3 regions of the Cellulomonas sp. URHB0016 genome follow, and region 3 is predicted to be linked to each of the others. Evidence: predicted binding sites of a transcription regulator. Region 3 holds the regulator's gene; each other region holds the start of a gene.

What was found. The regulator HrcA, encoded in region 3, represses chaperone genes, less so after heat shock. The targets are predictions, from matches to a motif close to TTNGCACTCGNNNNNNNCGAGTGCNAA.
Region 1: a site for HrcA is predicted at 1,183-1,209, ahead of groES (co-chaperone GroES). Genes of this name have one in related genera too.
Region 2: a site for HrcA is predicted at 2,095-2,121, ahead of ACVW07_RS00915 (Hsp20/alpha crystallin family protein). Genes of this name have one in related genera too.

Annotation. Positions count from the first base shown of each region.
Region 1 is NZ_JBSRZU010000001.1:1,301,175-1,304,404, reverse strand. It holds gene ACVW07_RS06085 (THUMP-like domain-containing protein) at 1-1,131, opposite strand, end outside; gene groES (co-chaperone GroES) at 1,346-1,642, shown strand; gene ACVW07_RS06075 (WhiB family transcriptional regulator) at 1,765-2,061, opposite strand; gene ACVW07_RS06070 (MerR family transcriptional regulator) at 2,324-3,230, shown strand, end outside.
Region 2 is NZ_JBSRZU010000001.1:196,128-199,357, reverse strand. It holds gene ACVW07_RS00930 (bestrophin-like domain) at 1-372, shown strand, start outside; gene ACVW07_RS00925 (hypothetical protein) at 528-968, shown strand; gene ACVW07_RS00920 (hypothetical protein) at 1,022-1,171, shown strand; gene ACVW07_RS00915 (Hsp20/alpha crystallin family protein) at 1,517-2,002, opposite strand; gene ACVW07_RS00910 (MBL fold metallo-hydrolase) at 2,301-3,044, shown strand; gene ACVW07_RS00905 (CDGSH iron-sulfur domain-containing protein) at 3,198-3,230, opposite strand, start outside.
Region 3 is NZ_JBSRZU010000001.1:817,612-820,841, reverse strand. It holds gene ACVW07_RS03920 (DUF3097 domain-containing protein) at 1-687, opposite strand, end outside; gene hrcA (heat-inducible transcriptional repressor HrcA) at 851-1,876, shown strand; gene dnaJ (molecular chaperone DnaJ) at 1,941-3,068, shown strand; gene ACVW07_RS03905 (16S rRNA (uracil(1498)-N(3))-methyltransferase) at 3,071-3,230, shown strand, end outside.

The DNA of each region.
Region 1 (3,230 bases), 480 kb from region 3:
CAGGACCACCGTCGCCTCGGCATCGCCGCGCAGGTCGAGCTGCTTGCGGAGCTGTTCGGGGACCACCGCGGTCCCGCGCTTCTTGATGGTGAGCCGGCCGACGCCGCGCTCCCGGAGGTAGGTGCGCAGCCGCTTGAGCCCGAAGGGCATGACGTCGAGCACGCGGTACCCGCGGAGCACCGGGTCGCGGACCAGCTCGTCGGACGTCACATAGGCGATGGTGGGGTCGACGAGGGTCCCGCGCACCCGCTCGGCCGCCTCGGCGACGAGCCCGGCCCGGATCACCGCGCCGTCGGGCTCGTACAGGTACGCGGAGACCGGCCCGACGGCGGCCTGCGCGCGGGTGCCGTGCACCGGGTGCGACTGGTCCCCGACGAGCACGAGCGCCGAGCGGCCCGGACCCTCGGGCGCGAGCGACCCGAACCACAGGCCGAGCTCGACGACGTCCCCGTCGACCGACACCCACTGCGCGCGGGCGTCGTCGGGCAGCGCCGAGTGCGGCACCCCCGGCCCGAGCTTGAGCCCGAGCTCGGGCACGGTCGACCGGAGAGCCAGCACCGCGTCGAGCGGCGGGGCGTACGCGGCCGGGTCGAACAGACGGCTCCCCGACGAGGTGCGCCGTGCGGGGTCGGCGTACACGGCGTCGACCCCCTCGCCGGCGAGGTCGAGCGCCAGACCGTCGCCGTGCCGGACCACGGCCTCGGGGAAGTGGCGCAGGTTCACGGTCGCGACGGCTGCGGTCGCCTCGTCGACGTCCGTGGCGAGCACGCGGAGCCCGACCGCCGCGAAGGCCATCGCGTCGGCGCCGATCCCGCACGTGAGGTCCGCCACGTGCGAGCAGCCGGCGTCGCGGTAGCGGCGGGCGTGGTGGGCGGCCACCGTCAGCCGCGTCGCCTGCTCGAGCCCGGCCGGCGTGAAGAGCATGCCGTCGGCGAACTCCCCGAGCTTGGTCCGGGCCTTCGCCCGCAGGCGGGACTGCGTCAGCGCGGCGGCCACCAGGGCGGGGTCGAGCCCTTCCTCCCGCAGGCGGCTGGACAGCGTCATCGCGCGGGCCTCGTCGTACGGCGGCAGGGCCGAGAGCAGGGCCCACCCGTCCGGGCTGAGCAGCGAGGCGAGACCGGCGGCGTCCATGCGGTGATCCTCGCACCTGGAGGGCCGCCGACGATGTCCGTCACCCGGGCGCTGGCACTCGCCTTGACCGAGTGCTAACGCATTCCTAGAGTGGGCAACTGGCACTCTCCCGGTGAGAATGCCAACGGCGAACCGCCCACGGCACCCGCGACGACGTGGACGGCACGCCATACGGACATCAGTGAACGACTCACATGCGAAGGGGAGGTCCGCTGTGTCGGTCTCCATCAAGCCCCTCGAGGACCGGATCGTCGTCAAGTCGATCGACGCCGAGACGACCACGGCCTCGGGTCTGGTCATCCCCGACAGTGCCAAGGAGAAGCCCCAGGAGGGCGAGGTCCTGGCTGTCGGCCCCGGCCGTGTCGACGACAACGGCAACCGAGTGCCGCTCGACGTCGCGGTCGGCGACAAGGTCATCTACTCCAAGTACGGCGGCACCGAGGTGAAGTACTCCGGCGAGGAGTACCTGATCCTGTCGGCCCGCGACATCCTCGCGGTCGTCGTCAAGTGATCGACCGGGCGCCGAGCCGCTGACGTCTGACGTCGCGGCCGGCGCCCACGCACGAGAGCCCCCTCCCGGTCGGGAGGGGGCTCTCGTCGTCTCGTGGCTGCCCGCTGGGAGCGGCCGACGGCTCAGACCACGGCGCGGCGTGCGCTGCGCTGGGCGAGGATGGCCGCGCGCTCGTCCTCCGACAGGCCGCCCCAGACGCCGTACGGCTCACGCACCGCGAGCGACTGCTCACGGCACTCCTTGAGGACCGGGCACGTCGCGCAGATCGCCTTGGCCGCCTCGGCCCGGCGCCGGCGAGCAGAGCCTCGTTCGCCCTCGGGGTGGAAGAACAGGTCCTGGTCGGCGTCACGGCACGCGCCGTCGAACTGCCACTCCCAGAGGTCCATCACCGGACCGGGCAACCGCGAGATCTCGGCCATGCGTTCCTCCTCGGTCATCGCGAGCACCCCACAGTGGGTGTCGCTCATGTCGTACGTGGTGCCGTGCAGCCCGAAGCCGGAGCCACCGGGTGAAGCGATGTGCCGCCAACCTACAACCGCGCCAGAAGTTGTTCAAGGGTGTGTCGCCCATTCGAGTGATGACGCGATTTTCGCCGTCGCCGCAGGTCTCGGACGGATCGGTTCCCTCGTACGCCGCGGCCGATCGACGGGTGGCCCGGGCGATGCCTGGCAGAATCGCGTCATGGTCCCCGAGCGTGACGAGGAGTCGGCCTCGACGGCGACGGAGGAGCCGGCCGCTCCCGCGCCCGCCCTCGCCGTCGCCGCGGTCGCGCGTCGTCTGGGCGTCGCCCCCGCGACCCTGCGCACCTGGGACCGTCGGTACGGGCTGGGACCGTCCGAGCACTCGGCGGGTGCCCACCGGCGCTACAGCGCCGTCGACGTCGAGCGGCTGCTCGTCATGCGGCGTCTCACCCTCGAGGGCGTGGCGCCCGGCGAGGCTGCGCGCGTCGCCCTCGCCACCGACGTCCGGGCGGCCGGCTCGACGGGAGACGTGCCCCGGCAGAGCGCCGCACCCGGCCGGGCCGTCATCGCGGCCACACCGACCGACCTCGTGGACGCAGCGCTGGCAGGCGACGGCGACCGGTGCGGGCGGCTGCTCCGGATCGACCACGTCGACCAGACCGGGCGGGACGGGGTCGCGGGCTGGTGGACGGTGCTGGTCGAGCCCGCGCTCACCGACCTCGCCCGGCGCACGGTCGTGGACACCCCGGGTGTCGACGCCGAGCTGACCCTGCGTGCCGCTGCCCTCGGCGCGCTCCGCCTGCATGCGGGCCGGCCACCGGCGGGCGGTGCCTCCGTGGTGCTCGTCCTCGTGCCGCCGGGCGAGCCGCGGCCCCTCGGCGTGCACGCGCTCGCGGCAGCGCTGGCCGACGAGGGTGTCGACGCCCGGATCGTCGGCGGACCGGTCGGGCCGCACCACGCCGTCGAGCTGGTGACGATGACGCGCGCCGCTGCGGTGGTGACGGTGGGCCGGCGGCTCGACCCGGACCTGGGCGTCGTGACGCGGCTCGCGCACGACCGGCCGGACGTGCCCCAGTTCGTCATGCTGCCGCCCGCGGCCTCGGAGGCCGTGCCTTTCGAGCGGTCGG
Region 2 (3,230 bases), 620 kb from region 3:
TGGGCGGACCAGACGGCCGACCGGGAGCAGGCCAGGGCGGCGCGGGTGCACGGCGCGGAAGGGTTGATCCCGTTCCCCCTGTGGCTCGTCCTCTACGTGGTCGCGGGCCTGATCTTCGTCTACCTGCTGTTCTTCGCCGACCCTCGTGAGCGCGCCGTGACGCAAGGGTTGCTGATGGGCAGCATCACCGTGGTGATCACCCTGCTCATGCTCCTGCTCGGCTTCTTCGACCATCCGCACGGGCACGGCGTCGGCAAGCTCGCGCCGACCGCGATGCAGCGCACGCTGCGCGTGGCCGACGAGGAGGCCGCCGCGGTGGACCTCGGGATCGACCCGCCGTGCGACGAGGACGGCCGGCCCGACCGCGGCTGAGCGCCGCAGATGCGGGTTGTCCGCGAGGCGTGCACCATGGGCGTCGACAGGCCGCCCGCCCGTTCCAGCAGCAGGACGCGGACCGGCCCTGACACGGCACGTGCCGGAGGTGGTCTGTCCACCGACCTCGCTCCCGGTGCGGCGAAGGAGACGCCGTGGTCATCGAGCAGGTCACAGCGGAGCAGCTCCCCGTCGAGCAGGCTCCCCCCGAGCAGTACACGCCCCCCCGGCTCGCCACCGTCCGTCGCGAGCAGCGCACGGTCCCCGCGCTGGGCGGGCACGTGACGGTCCGCGTGGTCGGGTTCGACGAGCGCACCCGCGTGAGATCGCCGGACTGCGACGGACTGGGCCGGCTCACGGTCCGGCTCGAGCGAGACGGCGACGGCTCGGTGGCGGTGCTCGACCACACCGGCGACGAGCTCGGCCGGCTGCCGGACCCCTGGAACCGGACCCTCGAGCGTGAGCTCGTCCGCTGCGAGGTCGACGGCGTCGAAGCCGTCGCCCGCGCCACCTTGACGGGCCCGCGCGACGGGCGTGACCTGTGCGTCCTGCTCGGCTGGCCCGGCAGGCCGGGAGGGGTTCGGCGCACCGCGTGACGCGGCGGCGCCCGTGGGTCGTCGCCGAGAAGGCGAGCGGAAGGAGCGAGAACATGACAGAGCAGGCACCCGACGACGTCCCGGCGCTGCCCGACGCCGATCTGGGTACCAGGGACGCCGACCAGCCGAGCCAGGGAGACAACCAGGACGTGGCGGCCCGGCGGATCTACCCGACCGACCCCACGGGTGCGGACCCAGCCTGAGGGCGCACGGCCCCCCGTCCGACAACACCGGAGGGCACGCGTCAGGGCTCGCGCGAACGGGCTCACGCGTCAGCGCTCACGCGTCCGTGGCTCACGCGTCCGTGGCTCACGTGTGCGGGCTCACGGCAAGGGCGGTGCCGGCCGGCGCCGCCCTCCGGCCGACGACTCGGCACCGCCCGGCCCTCACGCGTGCTGCCCTCCGTCGTCCTCACGCGTGCCGCCCTGCGCGGCGGCGTGGGTGGGGAGGATCGGCTCGACCGCACAGGTCGTCCCTCACCTCGGACCGGCGCTCTCGCGTACTGGCCCACGCTCGCCGCCGCGGCTCAGGCGATCACGGCGCGACGCTCAGGCGTTGACGTCCGCGCCGCTCTGCACGTCCGCGCTGCTGTGCACGTCCGCACTGCTGTGCCCCGACGTGATCTGCGACGCCTCGCTGCCGTGCTGCACCTCGATGCGGCGCGGCTTCGCCTGCTCGGCGACGGGGATGCTCAGCGTGAGCACACCGTCCGCATACGTCGCCGAGATGGTGTCGAGCGCGAGCCCGCGGCCGACGGTGAGCTGCCGCGCGAACGTCCCGGACGGACGCTCCTTGGCGAGCCACTGGACGTCCCGCTCGGCGTTGGCGGTCCGCTGCGCACGGATCGTCAGCGTGCGGTCCTCGACGTTGACGTCGATGGTGCCCGGGTCGGCGCCCGGCAGGTCCACGTGGAGCACGTAGTGGTCCCCTGCCCGATACAGGTCCATCGGCATGGCCGCCGATGCGCGGTCGGCGTTCAGCATCTGGTCGAACAGCCGGTCGATCTCCTGGAACGGGTCGTAACGCGTAGCCATCGCCCCTCACCTCCTCGTCGTCGAGGCACCGGGTCCCCGGGCCTCGGGTGCTGTCCGGCGACCCTCGCCGGAACTGGCTACAGGACATTGATTTAGCACTCTCCGACGCCGAGTGCCAGCCCTCCCGTGGGGTTGTTCGCCGACCGTGAACGTCGTCCTGCCGGTGCGACCGGCTCGACGCGCGGGACGCTCCGAGCGGTTGCACGATGCACGGATGACCCTCCGTGGACCCCGCTCCGATCCGACCGCGTCGGCCTCCTCGCTGTCCCGGCGCACCGCGAGGGCCGGTGAGCGACCGATGGCACTGACCGAGGTCGCCGACCGCGTCTACCGGCTCGCGCACGCCTACGTGAGCTGCTACCTCGTGGAGGACGACGGCGAGCTCCTCGTCGTGGACGCGGGACTGCCGAACACGTGGCCGCTGCTCGCCCAGGCCCTGCGCCAGCTGCGCCGCAGACCGCAGGACATCCGTGCCGTCGCCCTGACCCACGCGCACTTCGACCACACCGGGTTCGCCGCCCGGGCGCGGGCGGAGCTGGGCGTGCGGGTGTGGGCACACGAGGGCGACTTCTTCATCGCGGCACACCCCTACCGCTACGCGCACGAGAACCCCCGGGCGCTGTATCCCGTCCGACACCCTGCGGCGCTGCGCATCCTCGCCTCGATGACCCGGGCCGGGGCGTGGCGGGTGCCCGGCGTGCAGGACCTCGTGCCCTACCCCCCCGACGGCGTCCTGCCGTTGCCCGGCTCGCCTCGGCTCGTGCCGACACCCGGTCACACAGCGGGCCACTGCGCGCTGCACCTGCCGGACCGGGACGCGGTCCTCAGCGGCGACGCGCTGGTGACGCTCGACCCGTACACCGCGCAGACCGGCCCGCAGATCGTCGCCGGCGCGGCGACGGCCGACAGCGCACAGGCGCTCGCGTCCCTCGACGCCCTGGCCGCCACCGGAGCGGCTGTGGTGCTGCCCGGGCACGGCGAGCCCTGGACCGACGGGGTCGTCGCCGCGGTGCGCGCCGCACGGGAGCGGGGCGCGCACTGACCGCACCACACCCACCGCGTCCGCCGGACGGGCCGCGCCCGGCGGACGGACCGCGCCCGGCCGCTGGGGCCCCACCGAACACGGGTTCACCTGCCCGCCGCCGCGACGGGACCTCGTCCGGTCGGAGCTCAAACCGGTCCGACGGGACGTCGTTCAGTCCGATCTGAAGCCGATCGCCTTGTGCGT
Region 3 (3,230 bases):
GCGCTCGATGGTCGGCCAGGCCGCCAGGCCGATCCGCTCGGGGCGGACCGCCTGCCACACGTCGACGTACGGGTGGCCCAGGACGAGCACGCTGCCCGCCGGGGCCGCCTTGACGGCCTCCGCGGCGATCCGGCTCTCCTTGGACCCCGCCACGAGGTGGTCGACGAGCACGCCGACACGACGTCCGGCACCTGGGGAGAACTCGCGGATCGCGTCCGGGAGGTTGTCCACGCCGTCGAGCAGCTCGACGACGACGCCCTCGACGCGCAGGTCGTCGCCCCACACCTTCTCCACGAGCTCGGCGTCGTGGCGGCCCTCCACCCAGATCCGGCTGCCCCGGGCCACGCGGGCCCTCGCGTCGTGCACGGCGACCGAGCCGGACGCGGTCCTGGTCGGACGCGCGGGTGCCGTGCTCCGCCCGGGGGCGACCAGCGCCACCGGTTCGCCGTCGAGCCAGAAGCCCGGGCCGAGCGGGAACGTGCGCGTGCGGCCCCGCCGGTCCTCGAGGACCACGACGTGCATGCCGCCGGACTTCTCCACCCGCACGACGGCGCCGACCCACCCGGTGGTGACCTCCTCGACCACCAGGCCGGGATCGGCCGGCTGTGGGCGCGAGGTGCGCGCGGGGCGGTGGTGGGTGGAGCCGGAGCCCCCGAGCACGTCCGAGCCGTAGCGGTCCTGGGTCACGCGGGCACTCTAGAGTGCCGGGGCCGCCGGAGCCCGGGCTCGCCCCGTGCCCGGCGTAGGATTGGCACTCGTGTCGGGGGAGTGCTACTCCGGCCGCCCTGAGCGAGAGAGCGCGAGGCAGCGCTGGACGGTGCGGGACAGTGCGAGGCATGAGGGAGGCGAGATGAGCGAGGACCGTCGGCTGGATGTGCTGCGGGCGATCGTCGAGGACTACGTCGCGACCCGCGAGCCCGTCGGCTCCCGAGCCCTCGTGGAGCGGCACTCGCTCGGTGTCTCGCCGGCCACCATCCGCAACGACATGGCCGCGCTCGAGGAGTCCGGGTACATCGCGCAGCCGCACACGTCGGCGGGCCGGGTGCCGACGGACAAGGGGTACCGCCTGTTCGTGGACCGCCTCTCGACCGTCAAGCCCATGTCCGTCCCCGAGCGGCGCGCGATCGGGGCGTTCCTCGAGGAGGCGCAGGACCTCGACGACGTGGTCGACCGGGCGGTGCGCCTCATCGCGCAGCTCACACAGCAGGTCGCCGTGGTCCAGTACCCCTCGCTGCGCCGTTCCGCGCTGCGGCACGTGGAGCTGGTGCCGGTCGGTGCGCGCCACCTGCTCGTCGTGCTCATCACGGACACGGGTCGCGTGGAGCAGCGCACCCTCGAGCTCGGCGCCGACCTCGACGAGGTGGTCGTCAGCCAGCTGCGGGCCCGCCTGAACGTCAGCGCCGCCGGCCGCCGGCTCTCCGAGCTGCCGGTGGCGCTCGCCGAGCTCGCCGACGCGTTCGGTCCTCAGGACGCCGTGCTCGTCCAGGCCGTGGTCGGCGTGGTCGAGGAGACGCTCGCGCAGGAGAGCGAGGAGCGCGTGGTGCTGGCCGGCGCCTCGCACCTCGCCCGGGGAGGCGCGATCGACTTCGCGGGCAGCATCGGGCCGGTCCTGGAGGCGCTCGAGGAGCAGGTGGTGCTGCTGCGTCTGCTCTCGGAGATGGCCGAGGACAACGCGACCGTGGCCGTGCGGATCGGCCGCGAGACGCAGCACGAGGGCCTGCTCGAGACGAGCTTCATCACCAGCGGCTACGGCGACGAGACCGGGACCTCGGTGGCCCGCGTCGGGTCGATCGGGCCGCTGCGCATGGACTACCCGGGCACCATGTCGGCCGTGCGAGCGGTCGCCCGGTACATGACCCGGATCCTGGCGGGGTAGGTGCCGTGCCTCCCCGCTGCCTCGTCCACGCACGCCTGAGCACAGGAAGCGAGCACAGTCTCACGTGACCGACTACTACGAGATCCTCGGGGTCCCGCGCGACGCGACGCCGGAGCAGATCAAGAAGGCGTACCGCAAGCTCGCCCGGGAGCACCACCCGGACGTGGCGGGCGAGGACGTGGCCTCCGAGGACCGTTTCAAGGACGTGTCCCGCGCGTACGACGTGCTCGGCAACCCCGAGAAGCGGCGCGCCTACGACATGGGTGCCGACCCGGCATCGCCCGGGGGCGGCATGGGCGGCGGCTTCGGCTTCCAGGACATCTTCGAGACGTTCTTCGGCGCCGCGTCCGGGGCGAGCGCCCAGCGTGGGCCGATCCCGCGGGCCCGCCGTGGTCAGGACGCGCTGGTCCGCCTCGACCTGGACCTCGCCGAGGTCACCTTCGGCGTGCACCGGGACGTCCCCGTCGACACGGCCGTCCTGTGCCCCACCTGCGGCGGGTCCTGCTGCCGGCCGGGCACGGCCCCGCTGACGTGCGAGGTGTGCCACGGCCGCGGGTCGGTTCAGCGGGTGGCGCGATCGTTCCTCGGGCAGGTGATGACGACGCAGCCGTGCGCCGCCTGCCACGGGTTCGGCACCGTCATCCCCGAGCCGTGCCCGGAGTGCTCCGGCGAGGGTCGGGTCCGGTCGCGCCGGACGCTCAGCGTCGACGTGCCCGCGGGTGTCGACACCGGCACCCGGATCAAGCTGACGGCCCAGGGCGAGGTCGGCCCGGCCGGTGGCCCCGCGGGTGACGTGTACCTCGAGGTCCGTGAGCGCAAGCACGACACGTTCGTGCGACGCGGGGACGACCTGCACGCCACCGTCCAGGTGCCGATGACCGCCGCCGCGCTCGGCACGCTGCTCAAGCTCGACACCCTCGACGGCGAGCGTGAGGTGGACCTGCGTCCCGGCACCCAGCCCGCTCAGGTCGTGACGATCAAGGGGCTCGGCGTGGGGCACCTGCACGCCGCCGGCCGGGGAGACCTGCACGTGCACGTCGACGTGCAGGTGCCGACGACGCTCGACGACGAGCAGACCGAGCTGCTGCGCCGGCTCGCCGTCCTGCGCGGCGAGGAGCGTCCCGAGTCGCGCCTGGCGACCGCCAGCTCCGGCGTGTTCTCCAAGCTGCGCGACAAGCTCGCCGGGCGCTGAGGGTGAGCGCACCGGTCTTCCTCACGGAGCCCGGCACGCTCGGCGCGGTGGTGACGGGCAGCACGTACCTGCTCGGCGGCACCGAGGGACGGCACGCGGGCGTGGTGCAGCGCCGCGGTCCCGGCGAGCGTGTCGACGTGGTGGACGGCGCAGGTGTCCGGC